DNA from 4 places in the Liquorilactobacillus nagelii DSM 13675 genome. Region 3 is predicted to be linked to each of the others. Evidence: predicted binding sites of a transcription regulator. Region 3 holds the regulator's gene; each other region holds the start of a gene.
The links. Region 3 encodes NrdR, which represses ribonucleotide reductase genes. Its sites were predicted from a motif close to ACACNATATATNGTGT; they were not measured.
Positions count from the first base shown of each region.

Region 1: pnuC (nicotinamide riboside transporter PnuC) is a predicted target of NrdR. The motif match lies at 1,249-1,264, and genes of this name have one in related genera.
Region 2: nrdD (anaerobic ribonucleoside-triphosphate reductase) is a predicted target of NrdR. The motif match lies at 2,143-2,158, and genes of this name have one in related genera.
Region 4: nrdH (glutaredoxin-like protein NrdH) is a predicted target of NrdR. The motif match lies at 1,545-1,560, and genes of this name have one in related genera.

Region 1 is NZ_CP049304.1:2,232,034-2,235,538, forward strand. It holds gene iolG (inositol 2-dehydrogenase) at 140-1,147, opposite strand; gene pnuC (nicotinamide riboside transporter PnuC) at 1,407-2,171, shown strand; gene G6O73_RS11115 (class Ib ribonucleoside-diphosphate reductase assembly flavoprotein NrdI) at 2,222-2,686, shown strand; gene G6O73_RS11120 (NRAMP family divalent metal transporter) at 3,124-3,505, opposite strand, start outside.
Region 2 is NZ_CP049304.1:1,448,136-1,451,640, forward strand. It holds gene nrdD (anaerobic ribonucleoside-triphosphate reductase) at 1-2,054, opposite strand, end outside; gene G6O73_RS07360 (TIGR01440 family protein) at 2,295-2,861, shown strand; gene tsaE (tRNA (adenosine(37)-N6)-threonylcarbamoyltransferase complex ATPase subunit type 1 TsaE) at 2,950-3,429, opposite strand; gene pta (phosphate acetyltransferase) at 3,460-3,505, opposite strand, start outside.
Region 3 is NZ_CP049304.1:358,405-361,909, reverse strand. It holds gene G6O73_RS01955 (DnaD domain protein) at 1-1,095, opposite strand, end outside; gene nrdR (transcriptional regulator NrdR) at 1,120-1,614, opposite strand; gene coaE (dephospho-CoA kinase) at 1,635-2,234, opposite strand; gene mutM (DNA-formamidopyrimidine glycosylase) at 2,231-3,061, opposite strand; gene polA (DNA polymerase I) at 3,077-3,505, opposite strand, start outside.
Region 4 is NZ_CP049304.1:1,541,737-1,545,241, forward strand. It holds gene dnaX (DNA polymerase III subunit gamma/tau) at 1-157, opposite strand, end outside; RNA gene ffs (signal recognition particle sRNA small type) at 227-313, opposite strand; gene tadA (tRNA adenosine(34) deaminase TadA) at 364-840, opposite strand; partial or broken gene G6O73_RS07840 (class I SAM-dependent methyltransferase) at 837-1,462, opposite strand; gene nrdH (glutaredoxin-like protein NrdH) at 1,629-1,859, shown strand; gene nrdE (class 1b ribonucleoside-diphosphate reductase subunit alpha) at 1,962-3,505, shown strand, end outside.

The DNA.
Region 1 (3,505 bases), 610 kb from region 3:
GAGGCGGAATAGTAATCGTCAAGGGATTCACTTTTTGTGTACTTAATCAACCAGTAACTCAGAGGCCTCAACTCATTTATTTTATGGCGGTTTAATAGCTTCTTCTCAGCCACATTTTCAAGTTAACAAGCAAATTAACTTAGTATTCTAATTGGACTGGTGACTTAGCAATTAACGATTGGTGGCAGGCCAGAGCTAATTGAACAGCACGTAAACCATCTAATCCGGTTACCAAGGGCTGGTGATCAGTGACAATGCAATTATAAAATTCTTTGAATTCAGCAACATAAGCTTGTTGATAACGTTCAATGAAAAAATAAGGAATTTTATCCAAATGTCCGCCATCTTCAAGGTCAATTTCAACATTACTTAGTTTGTCATTTTCTGAGAAAGCTTGGCCTTTTGAACCAAAAACTTCAGCTCGCTGATCATAGCCATAGACTGCTTTACGGCTATTGTCGATTACTCCTAGAGCACCATTAGCAAATTTTAAAGTAACAATTGCGGTATCAATATCACCGAGCTTACCAATTTCTGGATCAACTAGGACGGCCCCTTTAGCGTAAACTTCGGTGACTTCACTCTGACTAAGAAAACGAATTAAGTCTAGATCGTGAATCATCATGTCATTGAATAAACCGCCAGAAACTTTGATGTAATCATAAGAAGGTGGTTCAGGGTCACGCGAAGAGATTTTGATGATTTGCGGTTCACCAAGCTTGCCACTTGCAACGGCTTTTTGAATTGTGTGAAAATTATGATCAAAACGACGATTAAAGCCAACCTGCAATTTTACGTGGCTATCAGCTACAACTTTCAAAACCTCTTTTATGCGAGCGACATCAGTATCAATTGGTTTTTCACACATGATATTTTTCTTTGCGCGAGCTGCGGCCATAATAATTTCTGCATGAGTGTTGGTAGCTGAAGCAATTGCGACAGCTTCAACATCGGAATGTTTTAGCAAGTCTCGGTAATCTTTGGTAGTGTAAGAAATGTTAAACTGTTTGGCTAACTCAACTAATTCAGCTGAATATGGGTCACAAATTGCAGTAACTTCGAATAAGTCACGTAAGTTTGCTAAGTTTTGTAAGTGCATTTTTCCAATTCGACCTAAGCCAATTAAACCAATTTTGATTTTTTTCATTAAAAAAACTCCTTTCTAAAAAACAAGTTAATTACTATTTTGAGCATAACTGACTTGAAGAAGAACGTTTGCGGATTTGTGCATACTCTTTTTTAAATCTCAATCTATATATAGTGTCTATAGAGAACTAATTTGCAAAAAAACACTATATACAGAAATGGTTTTTAAAAGTCAAGACTGTTAATTTATTTCAATAACTCGTATAATGATTCCTTGAACGCAGTTTTACACGACTGCAAAATAGGAAGGGGTTTTTCGTGTGTTTTCTCGCTATGTTGATGTTTTAAGTAATTTGCCGCAATATTCAAAAAATATTTTCCGACGTAATTATTTTGGCTGGTTAATTTCGCAATGCCGTGGCTGGGGCCGTTTCAGTTATGGACTATTATTATTTAACCTAGTTTTACAGATTATTTCGTTAGTGCAATCATTTAATACAGCACCAATTCAGTCAATTGTTGCTTTTATTGGTGGTAACTTATCGGTTGCTTGTGTGATTGGAATTTCGAACCGCTCGGGGATCCAAGGCTGGGCCGGAGCGTTAAGTGCGGTTTGTATTGCTTCAGTTGGTTTTGTAGCTGGAAACTACGCAACAGCCTGTGAACAGTTAGGATATTTGCTGTTTTTGGATTTGTTTTGCATTTTGGATCCAAAATGGAATGACAATATTCAAGCTGAAAAATTTGAAAAAAACAGTGAGTGGTTATACTATGCTTTATTCTTTGCTGGAGCATGGGTAGTGTTTTATTATTTATTTAGTATGACAAATGATCCCCGAGTCTTTTTAGATAGTTTGAATTTGGCGATGGCCGTTACGGGTTCTTTATTGGAACTTAACCGGAAACGAGAACAATATTTTGTTTGGACAATTGCTTCGTTATTTACTATCGCACTGTGGACTCAGACGATGTTGCAAGGTGATGGTAACTTTTCTTTAATTTTTAGTTATAGTGTATTTTTCTTAAACGATATGTATGCTTTCTTTAGTACTCGTGGCTGGTTTCGGACCGCAAAAACTAAATAAAGCTAAGAATTGATCTAGGAGGAAAAGACATGAATGAGCAGTCAGCTCCAATTAGAATTTTATTTATTAGTATTTCTGGCAACACGCGGGCGTTTGTCAAAAAAATGACAGAATATGCGCAAAAGAACCGGCAGAGTGATTCCAAAGCCAGATTAGTTGAAGCAACTGAAGTAACAAACGGAAACCAGTTGATTGAAATGCGTCAACCATTTGCTGTTTTTGTGCCAACATATCTTGATGGTGGTGATGGCATTAATAGTAGCAATCATGAAATTATGACCAATGAGTTACATGATACTTTGGAAGATAATAACAATTATCGCAAGTGTTATGGGGTTGTTGGGAGTGGCAATCGTAACTTTAATGCTCAATTTGGGCTAACTGCTAAACAATATGCCAATCAATTCGGTTTTCCGGTAATTGATTTTTATGAATTGCGGGGAACTTCTGCTGATGTAGTTCGCGTTTATCAGCATTTAAGTGAATTTCAGCAACGTTTCGAAGAAAAAAACTAAACAACAATTAATGAGTTTGAGAATTTCTACTATATTATTTGGTAAAAAGCTCTCAAACTCATTTTATTTTGTTTAATTGATTTGATATTAAAGTTCAAATTTTAATCTCCCCTTAATCAAAGTATCAAGGTTAATTGCGAATAATGCACTAATTTGAATTAGTCGATCAAGATCTGGGTAGGTGATTACTGAATTTCATTTTGAAACTGCTTGGTGATTGCTATTCAAGCGCTTTGCCAAATCATCTTGGGTTAGATGGTATTTTTCACGATTGGTCTTAATTTGTTGTTCGAGATGCATTTGAATCAACTCACTTTCAATAGTTAATGCCTATATTGTTGAGCATAAATGCAAAAAAGCCCGCTAATTATCAGCTCATTTACGCACTAAAAGTTGCAAAGCTGATATAGCGGGCGTTTATAATTTTAAGTGTAACATTACCAAAGTTTTAGTGTCGGGCCAACCATATATAAACCGAATAACATTACAATTAAGCAGCAACTCGTAACGATCCATTTATACCAACCATGCATCCGATATTGGGCTGGTAAAACTTTTGCTTCCAATAAGAGCAAAAAACCTAATACAATGGGTAACAATAAAGCATTCATTACTTCAACAGTGATTGACAATGATACCAAGTTAAAATTAATTAATACTAGAAAAGCACCAATGATGTGGGCTAAAGCATACATTAGATAAAAGCCAAAATTATTGCGATTTAACTTTTCATTCAGACTATGCGGCCAGTTGAGTACCTCGGTAATGCCCCAAGTACCAGCTAGGGCAACGACCAAAGCAGCTACTAAAGCACCTCCT
Region 2 (3,505 bases), 1.1 Mb from region 3:
TTAACACAATCACAAGTTTTAGGATCATGATTTCCACATGTGGGACACTCGAATCCTCGAGCAGTCGCTTTAAATTCACCTTCGAATCCACATTTAAAACAATGATCAATCGGGGTATTGGTGCCCAAATATCCAATTTTGTCATAGGCCCAATCCCAAACAGACTCAAGCGCCTTAGGATTCTGTTTTAAATTTGGATATTCACAATAATGGATAAAGCCACCAGAGGCATATTTAGGATAATCCATCTCAAAGGTCAACTTTTCAAATGGACTAGGATGCTTGCGAACATCATAATGAAAACTATTTGTATAGTAGTCTTTAGCTGTAATGTCAGCAACTTCACCAAATTTTTCCTTATCTAATTCGCAAAAACGATCAGTCAAAGATTCACTTGGTGTTGAATAAACACTAAAATGATAATCATATTCATCTGACCAACGAACACAATTGTCTTTTAATGCTTTGACAATTGCCAGCGTAAAATCATGCGCTACTGGATTTTTTTCCCAATTAGGGCCGTAAAAGACCGTTCCCACTTCGTAAAGGCCAATATAACCTAATGAAACTGTTGCTCGACGATGCTTAAAAAGCTGATCAACATCATCTCCTGGTTTCAATCGCTTGCCAAATGCTCCATACTGATACAAAATTGGAGCATTTTCTGGTTGTGCTTGTTTAACTCGATTTACTTTGAAAACTAATGCCTCTTTACAAATCCGCATTTTCTCATTGAAAATCTCCCAAAACAAATGCTGATCTCCCTTAGCTTCCAGTGCAATTCGCGGCAAGTTTACCGTAACAACTCCCAAATTCATCCGACCAGAATTTACTTCGCGACCTTGTTCGTCTTTCCAACCTTGTAAAAAACTGCGACAACCCATTGGTGTTTTGAAACTACCGGTCAATTCTTTAATCTTGTCATACATTAAAATATCGGGATACATTCTTTTAGTAGCACACTCAACAGCTAATTCTTTAATATCATAATTTGGATCAGTTGGCGCTAAATTTAAACCTTTCTTCAAAGTAAAAATCAACTTGGGGAAAATTGCTGTTCTTTTCTCTCTACCTAACCCAATAATTCTCACTTTCAAAATCGACTTTTGAATCTCACGTTCAATCCAAGTTTTGCCTAAACCAAAGCCCAATGTGGTAAAAGGTGTTTGGCCTTGAGAAGAAAACAAGGTATTAATTTCATATTCAAGCCCTTGCATCGCATCATAAATATCCTTTTTAGTTCTTTTAATTGCAAATTGTTTTTGTTTAGCAGGATCATCAATGTAATCAGCTGATTCACTTAAATGTTTAAAATAATTTTTCTTGGCAAATGGGGCCAATAACTCATCGACACGGTCAGCTGAACATCCACCGTATTGACTAGATGCAACATTAGCAATAATTTGTGCCATCTGTGCTGTCGCCGTTTGGATTGAATGTGGGCTCTCGACTTCTGCATTGCCAATTTTAAATCCATTCGTCAACATTTCCTTAAAATCGATTAAACAACAATTTGTCATCGGACTCCATGGTGTATAATCTAAATCATGGTAATGAATATCCCCGCGCAAATGAGCTTTAGCAATATGCTCTGGCATCAACTTCAAGCCTAAAGTTTTGCCGACTGCTCCGGCGGTTAAATCCCGTTGAGTATTAAAAACTCGACAATCCTTGTTAGCATTCTCATGGATTAAAGTAGGATCATTTTCTTGTAGTCGTTCCAAGCGCTGTGTTGGATCAATTGCTTGCTGCCACTTTTTTTGAAGTTCTTTATGCCCTTGGACATATTTAATTGCCTGTTGATTAAGCCCGAGCTCGTTTAATGAAACCACAACTTCGCGGTAAACATTTTCAGCCGTCACAACGGATTGATTAAGTTTACCCAAGAGTGTGTTGATTACCTTAGCTTGAATAACATCATCTAACTGCAGCTGATCAAATACCAGACGCAGTTTATAAACGGCAAATGGCATTTGCGTTCCATCACGTTTAATTAAAATTGTCGGTACTTGAATTGCGTTTTTCTTCACGATCATTGTTTCTTCTTCAGCCATTTCTGTTGCCTCCATTAATTCTTTCTGTGATTCATTTTAACCCGATTACTGTTTTAATACAATAGATAGTATTTTAGGAAACGGCTTCACACAATATATGGTGTAAAAGCTAACCTTGAAAATTTCAAAACTACCAAGGCTTTGCGCCGTTCGAAAAACCAGCAAATTTTTTTTTGAGCAAAATTGCATCGAATCGATTTAGCAGTATAATGAATTACTAAAAACAAAGGAGAGATTTTTTTGGAAATTAACTTAAAAACCTTGGCTACCCAAGTGAAACAAGGAGCTAGCGAGCTTTTACAAACAGCACAACTTGAAGCTGGGGATTTATTTGTATTAGGTTGTAGCACTAGTGAAATTCAAGGTGACCACATTGGTAAAAATTCCAATTTAACCATTGGACGTACAATTATTAAAACTTTGTTGCCACTGTTAAAGGAAAGACAACTAAACTTAGCTGTCCAAGGTTGTGAGCACCTCAACCGAGCTTTGATAGTTGAAAAAGAAGTTGCCAAAGTTCAAGGCTTTGAAATTGTTACTGTCTTTCCTTCACTTCATGCTGGTGGAGCAACTCAGATGGCTGCATTCGAAAGTTTCAATCATCCGGTTGAAGTTGAACACATTGTTGCTCAAGCTGGAATGGATATTGGTGATACTTCAATTGGGATGCATGTTAAATTTGTCCAAATTCCAGTACGAACATCAGTTAAAGAAATTGGTGCTGCACACGTTACCTACTTAAGAAGCAGACCTAAACTTATCGGTGGCCAACGAGCAAAATACGAATGGCACACCCCACAAAAATAAAAATTGCTTATATGATTACCAAAAAGCCACTTGAGCCGAATAAGAATTTCAACTCAAGTGACTTTTATTTATAAAATCTACAGAAACTTTATTTTTTCAATTGCAGCTTCAAATCCAACAATAATTGTTGATAACGTACACCGTTAGCAGTAAAAACTAACTTCCGCTGATCATCATCATGGATTGTGACACCTCTTTGCAGCTTAATTTGCAAAAACTCCGGTGGTAACTCCTGGCTGATGAACTTAGGCCACTCAACAACACTGACTCCGCCGCCATCAAAATATTCCTCAAGGCCAAGATCCGCTCCACCAGTTTTTTCAAGTCGATAAACATCTAGATGAAATAATGGTAATCGTCCCTGATGATATTCATTGACAATGTTAAAAGTTGGACTTTTAACATGATGATCAATTTTCAAACCGGCAGCTAATCCCTGAGTAAAAGTTGTTTTACCACTTCCTAAATCACCGATTAACAAAATTAAATCATTAGGTTGAAGCAACGCGGCTAATTTTTCCGCCACCATTTGAGTTTCATTTGGACCATTCGACTTAATTTCTAACAAAAAAGTTCCTCCCCATTTCACAAAATTCTATTACATCGTTGCCTGCAAAGCTGTAATTACCGCCACCTTATAAACA
Region 3 (3,505 bases):
AACTTTTTCAAAGAATGTTCGATTTAAACTGGTCATTCCGCGATCAACAATCATATAGTGGATCAAAACATTGACAACATCAGGAGAAAAATAATTTAATTGCACAAAGTTTTCAATTAGATGTTGTTCAGAATTAGTTACAAAACTTCCTTCCTCATCTTTTAAAGTTTGTAAAAATTCTAACGGTGCGTAAGCTTGACAAGCTGCCAGTAAAGCCTGATCACCTGAATTAGCAATCACTGTTTTATTATTCGCCGCAGAAGTCTTAGAGTCGATAACAGTTGAAGAAGGCTGGTTACTTTTCGAGTGAGTTGTTTGATGCAGTAACTGGGCAAACATTTTGAAATCAACCTGATTTGTCTGAACGTCAGCTGCACTTTCTAACATTTTAATTAATGTTATTTCATCTAGTCCATAAACTACATTAGCCGTTGCTAAAAAGCGCTGATGTTGCCAAACCTGATTAGTATCTAAAAAGGAGTTCTGCAACAAACTTTTCAATAAATCAAAATCCAGCGAACAACCCTTAATTACTGGTTCAGCTGCTGGTTCATCTACGGTCGCTAGATTATTCAGCTGAGCGTTAGTTAATTCTGCTTGATTTACTTGATAGACTTCCAAAAATGTTTTCGAAATTTCATTGCCAATTGTAATTGAATTAGGAGCTGGTTTAAAAAAGTAGTGATGCAATCGACGATAAGAAGGTTCACCCACCGTTTCCAATAACAAACTCCGTAATAAATCATCTTTAAAAAAAATTTCTGGTTGAACTGGCCGCTGTATCAAAAAAGTCAGTGAATTATCAAACGCAGCTTGCTTTTGGAAAGTGCGCAATAGTCCTAATGCTTCAAGCTGTATTCTTGCATCAATGAAATTCGGCAGGCCAATTGCTAACTGTTCCAGCAGACTTTTTATTTGACGCTTTTCGATTGCTGCCTGTGCAAAAGAATGAAGTAGATTATAAACTGCAACCGTTTTAGCACCTAACATTGGTTGATATAACCAGAGTACTATTTCTAAATCGCTGCTAAATAATCGTTCTTGTGTTGTCACAACAAAGTTGTTGGTTGGAGATATTACGCTCTGATTGCTCATTCACCAACACCTACCATTTTCAGCTTACTTTTCATTTTCGTTTTGACTTTTTTTATGATTTTTTTTGTCACGCGCCATCATTTCCTCTAACTCTTTCATAAAAACACTCATATCTTTAAATTGGCGGTAGACACTTGCAAAACGAATGTATGAAATTTCATCAACATCAGCTAACAATCCCATGATGTATTCCCCAATTAATTGGGTTGAAACTTCATTTTCACCAAGCGTTCTAACTTTACTTTCAACTTCATCAACAATTTTAGTGATTTCTTCCATGGCTACTGGTCTTTTCTCGGCAGCACGAATAATCCCGCGTAAGATTTTTTCACGGCTAAATTCTTCCCGATCACCATTCTTCTTAATTACTAATAGCGGAGTTTCCTCAATTCTTTCAAATGTTGTGAAACGAAAACCACACGCTTCACATTCTCGCCGTCGACGAATAACTTTGCCATCATCGGTCGGTCGACTATCCACAACACGTGAACCATTATGTTGACAATGTGGACACCTCATTCATTTCACCCCGTTAATCATCATCTTAAATTTCTTTCTTGAAGCCATTTTATCACTTGCTTTTCTAAAGCGCCAACACCATCATCATTTGAAATTACATAATTCGCTAACTGATTGCGCTTTTCTGCTGACATTTGTGCATTAATCCTTGCTTGAGCTTCAACCAAAGATAATTGATCACGCTGTTGCAACCGCTGTAATTGCTTTTTGGGTGCCAAGGTAACACTCATTGTTTCATTACACCACTTTTGATAACCCGCTTCAAACAACAGTGGTATCATTAAAATCACTAATTTCGCCTGTTGATGCTGTAAATTAGCCAATTGCCGATGTAATTCCTCTCGAATCAAAGGACCAGTGATTGCTGTCAATTTTTTTAAGGCCAATGGATCTGAAAAAACAATTTGGCCTAACCTTTTGCGATCTATCTGGCCATCAGCAGCTAAAATTTGTCCACCAAAGGTTTGCTGAATTTTTTTGATGCCTACTGTTCCAACTTGAACAACTTGACGTGCTACTTGATCGGCATCAATAACTTTTGCTCCATTATCTGCAAAAATTTTAGCTACTGTTGATTTGCCTGAAGCAATGCCACCTGTCAATCCTAAAATATATGTCATTTAGTCACCCGCTGACAATTAGGACAAAAGTGTGTACCGCGTTGTGCAACACGGATTTTAACAATTTCAGTGCCACATCGTTGACAAGGTTGACCTTGGCGACCATAGACATGCAGATCAAATTGAAACTTGCCAGAGTGTTCGAAAGCATCAGTATAACTACGAATCGTTGTTCCACCAGCTGCTACTGCCGCCGTTAACTCTTTAATTATTTGTTGACGCAAAAGTGAAATTTGCGCAGGCGATAATTTATTGGCCGGTGTTAAGGGGTGAATTTTACTCAACCACAACACCTCATCTGCGTAAATATTCCCCAGTCCGGCAACGACTGTTTGATCTAACAAAACTGGTTTGATTGCTTTTTTCTTACCTGCTAATTTTTGAATGAAATCCGCTAGAAGAAACTGATTATCCAGGGGTTCTGGCCCTAGTTTAGCTAAGTTAGAGACTTCTTTTACTTGCTGAGTTTTTATCAACTGCATTCGGCCAAATTTTCGAACATCATTATAGCGTAGCTGCGAACCATCCACAAATTCAAATATAACATGCGTATGTTTTTCTAACGGGTCAAGGCTCGATTTTACAAAGTATTTTCCTTCCATTCGTAAATGAGAAATCATTGTTAATCCTTGGTCAAAATTAAATAATAAGAATTTTCCGCGACGACCAATTGATTGAATCGACTTACCATGCAATTGCTGCTCAAATTGACCAACATCTCCAGTAATTATCTTAGGATAAATTACTTTAACGTTTTTAATTGTTTTATTCTGTATTAATTTTACTAAGCCGCGACGAACGGTTTCTACCTCTGGTAATTCTGGCAAACGGCATTTCTCCTTTTATTTAGCATCAAACCAAGTATTCCCGTGAGCACTCTCAACCTTTAACGGAACAGCTAGCGAAACAGCACTATCCATAATTTTAGGCACAAGTTCTTCTAAAATCGGAATCTCGCTAACAGGAGCTTCAAAAATCAATTCATCGTGAACTTGAAGTAACATTTTTGCTTGTAAATGCTTTTCAGCTAAGGTCCGCTGCATCCTGATCATTGCAACTTTGATAATGTCCGCTGCACTACCTTGAATTGGGGTATTCATCGCTGTTCGTTCAGCAAATGAACGCAAGTTATAGTTGCTACTCTTGATTTGCGGCAAATAACGACGACGCTTAAAGATCGTTTCAACATACCCCTGCTCTTTAGCTGTTTTCACAATTTGCTTCATATAATCATGAACTCCAGGAAAAATTTCAAAGTATTTTTCGATAAA
Region 4 (3,505 bases), 1.2 Mb from region 3:
ATGTTTTCCCCGTGCCACGTGGTCCTGTAAATAAATATGCATGACTTGTTTGACCAGCTGCAATCGCATTTTTTAACGTTTGCGTAATCAACTGCTGTCCAACCAAATCTGCAAATTGCTGTGGCCGCCAAACGCGGTAAAGTGCCCGGTACCCCATCTTTAAAAGCACTCCTTTTCACTTAAAAAAAACTCCCGATCGCAATTTAGATCGAGAGGTTACTTTCCAATTAACTTGGGGCACATGCTGTAATCTGCTTAGTGCTGCTTCCTTCCGGATCTGACACGCTTCACAGACACCTCATTGTCCCAAGGCCTTAACGGCACTCTCTATTTTACATGATAATTCGAAAAAATTCCAGCCTTCTAGCATTTTTTTCTTCGCCGTCGTCTAATATCTCGAAAAAAGGTTTTTAAACGGTCGGCACATTCTGCTTGTAAGACTCCCGCAGTAACCTTTGCTTGATGATTAAAACGTGAATCCTGCAATAAATTCATTAAAGATCCAACAGTTCCAGCCTTCGGATCTGCTGCTCCATAATAAACTTCAGCAATTCGGGAATTAATGATTGCCCCACTGCACATTGGACAAGGCTCTAAAGTTACAAACAATTGCGCTGCTTCTAAGCGCCAACTCTTCAGGAAAGCATTAGCTTCTTGAATTGCCAAAATTTCAGCATGTAAAGTTGCATCTTGACTATGTTCACGCAAATTGTGGCCCCGGCCAATAATTTGACCTTTCCACACAATTACACAGCCAATTGGAACCTCCCCGATTATCCGGGCCCGATCAGCCTCAAATAGGGCTTCGCGCATATAATATTCCTGCTCTTGTCTAATCATAAGGTTGCATCATTTCCTTGTTTACAACTTTGTAAAACAAAATATCCTTTATCTCGCATAATTACTTGGCAATTACCAAAAACGGTCTGCAACTTTTTTTGCGCTGAAGGTGCACCTTGCTTTTTTTGGATGACCGCTAGCAACTGCCCACCTATTTGTAAATGTTCAAATGCCTGTGTTAGGATTGCATGAACAACTTTTTTCCCTGCACGAATTGGTGGGTTTGTAATAATTAACTGGTAATCTTGTTCTGGAACCTGCGTATAAATATCAGAGCTCCAAATTTTGACATTAGAAATCTGATTCACTTCAGCATTTTTTTTAGCCAATTCAAGTGCTAATTGATTAACATCAATTAAATCGATCCTAGCTGATGGATATTTTTTAGCCAAAGTTAAGCCGATTGCCCCATAGCCACAGCCAACATCTAATATCTTGGCTTGAAGCGGAAGCGAAATTTTTTCAGTTGCCTGTAATAAAACTTTCGATCCATAATCAATTCGATTTTTGGAAAAAACGCCATTATCAGTGATAAAATTTAGTTGTGTCCCTAAAAGTTGAACTGTTCTTTCTTTTTCATGATGAATAACTTCGGATTTTGTGAAAAATAATAATTTGTCATTGAATACCTCATTTTATTATTTTGGAAGTCATTTGACTCTCAAATCGCTTGAACACTATATATTGGCGGCTATGCTACTGCTACACAAGATATAGTGTCGTGTGCTTGATATTTTTTAAAAATGTTGTATACTAAGCATACAATATCTTGATAAGAGGTGCCAATTATGAGTTTAGCAATTTATACAAAAAATAACTGCATTCAGTGCAAAATGACTAAGAAATTTTTAGCCGAACATCAAATTTCATTTGAAGAACATAATGTTAGCCAAGAGCCTAAATACATTGATTACTTAAAAGAAAAGGGCTTTCGGAGCGTTCCGGTAATTGAGAAAAACAGTAATCCAATTATTAATGGTTTCCGACCAGACTTATTGAAAAGTTTATTGGCACAGTAGTATCTTAATTTTAGCACATTTTATTTTAAAGAGTTTCGCCGATTGCTTTGGCGAAACTCTTGCTAGTTTTAATCCCCCTAATTTAAGAAAGTGGTGCAACAAATGGGTCTTAAACAAATTGATGTTGATCAAGTTAGTTATTATGATTTGAATAATGAAATTAACATCCCCGTCGACGGACAAATTCCTTTGAAAAAGGATCAAGCAGCTTTAACCGCCTTTTTAGCGGAAAATGTTAAACCAAATTTATTAACCTTTTCTTCGTTAAAAGAAAAGCTCAATTACTTAATTGAAAACAATTATTATGAAAATGGTTTTATTGAAAAATACGATTTTTCATTCATTGAAAAACTATATGATTTTTTAATCAAAGCTGATTTTCATTTTAAAACTTTTATGGCTGCCTATAAATTTTATGCTCAGTACGCGTTAAAAACCAACGATAATAATCAGTATTTAGAAAACTTTACTGATCGAGTAGCAGCTAACGCGCTTTATTTTGGTGACGGCGACGAAAAATTAGCTTTAAAATTAGCAGATGAAATGATTCATCAACGTTACCAACCTGCCACTCCCAGCTTTTTAAATGCTGGTCGCAAGCGCCGTGGTGAATTAGTTTCATGTTTCTTAATTCAAATCACCGATGATATGAATTCAATTGGACGTGGAATTAATTCTGCTCTACAACTATCACGAATTGGTGGTGGTGTCGGTATCACACTCAGTAATTTGCGAGCAGCTGGAGCCCCCATTAAAGACATTCAAAATGCTGCATCAGGAGTCGTTCCCGTAATGAAATTATTAGAAGATAGTTTTTCTTACTCTAATCAGTTGGGGCAACGCCAGGGAGCCGGAGTAGTTTATTTAAACGTTTTTCATCCAGATATTATTGCCTTTCTAGCTGCTAAAAGAGAAAATGCAGATGAAAAGGTTCGGATTAAAACTTTATCACTCGGCGTAATTGTTCCAGATAAATTTTATGAACTTGCTCAGCAAGATGCTGAGATGTATTTATTTGATCCTTGGGGTGTTGAACGTGAATATGGCAAGCCCTTTTCTTACATTGATATTACTAAAGAATACGATAGAATGGTAGCTAATCCTAATATCCCTAAGAAAAAAATTAAAGCTCGTGATTTAGAAACAGAGATCAGTAAGCTTCAGCAAGAATCTGGCTATCCATATATAATTAATATTGATACTGCTAACCGTGCAAATCCAGTTGCTGGGAAAATTATTATGAGTAATCTTTGTTCTGAAATATTACAAGTACAACGACCTTCTACAATTAACAACCAACAAAACTATGATGAAATGGGGACCGATATTAGCTGTAACTTAGGTTCAACTAATATTGTTAACTTAATGGCTTCACCTAATTTTGGTTCTTCAGTCGAAACAATGGTTCGAGCATTAACTTTTGTTACTGACCACTCTGATATCGATGTTGTGCCCTCAATTCAAAAAGGTAATCATTTAGCACATACGATTGGTCTTGGAGCAATGGGATTACATGCTTTCTTAGCTAAAAATCAAATTCATTATGGTTCACCGGAAGCAATCGATTTTACTAGTGTTTACTTCATGCTGTTGAATTATTGGACTTTAAAAGCTTCTAATCAAATTGCTCGTGAGCGACAAGAAAC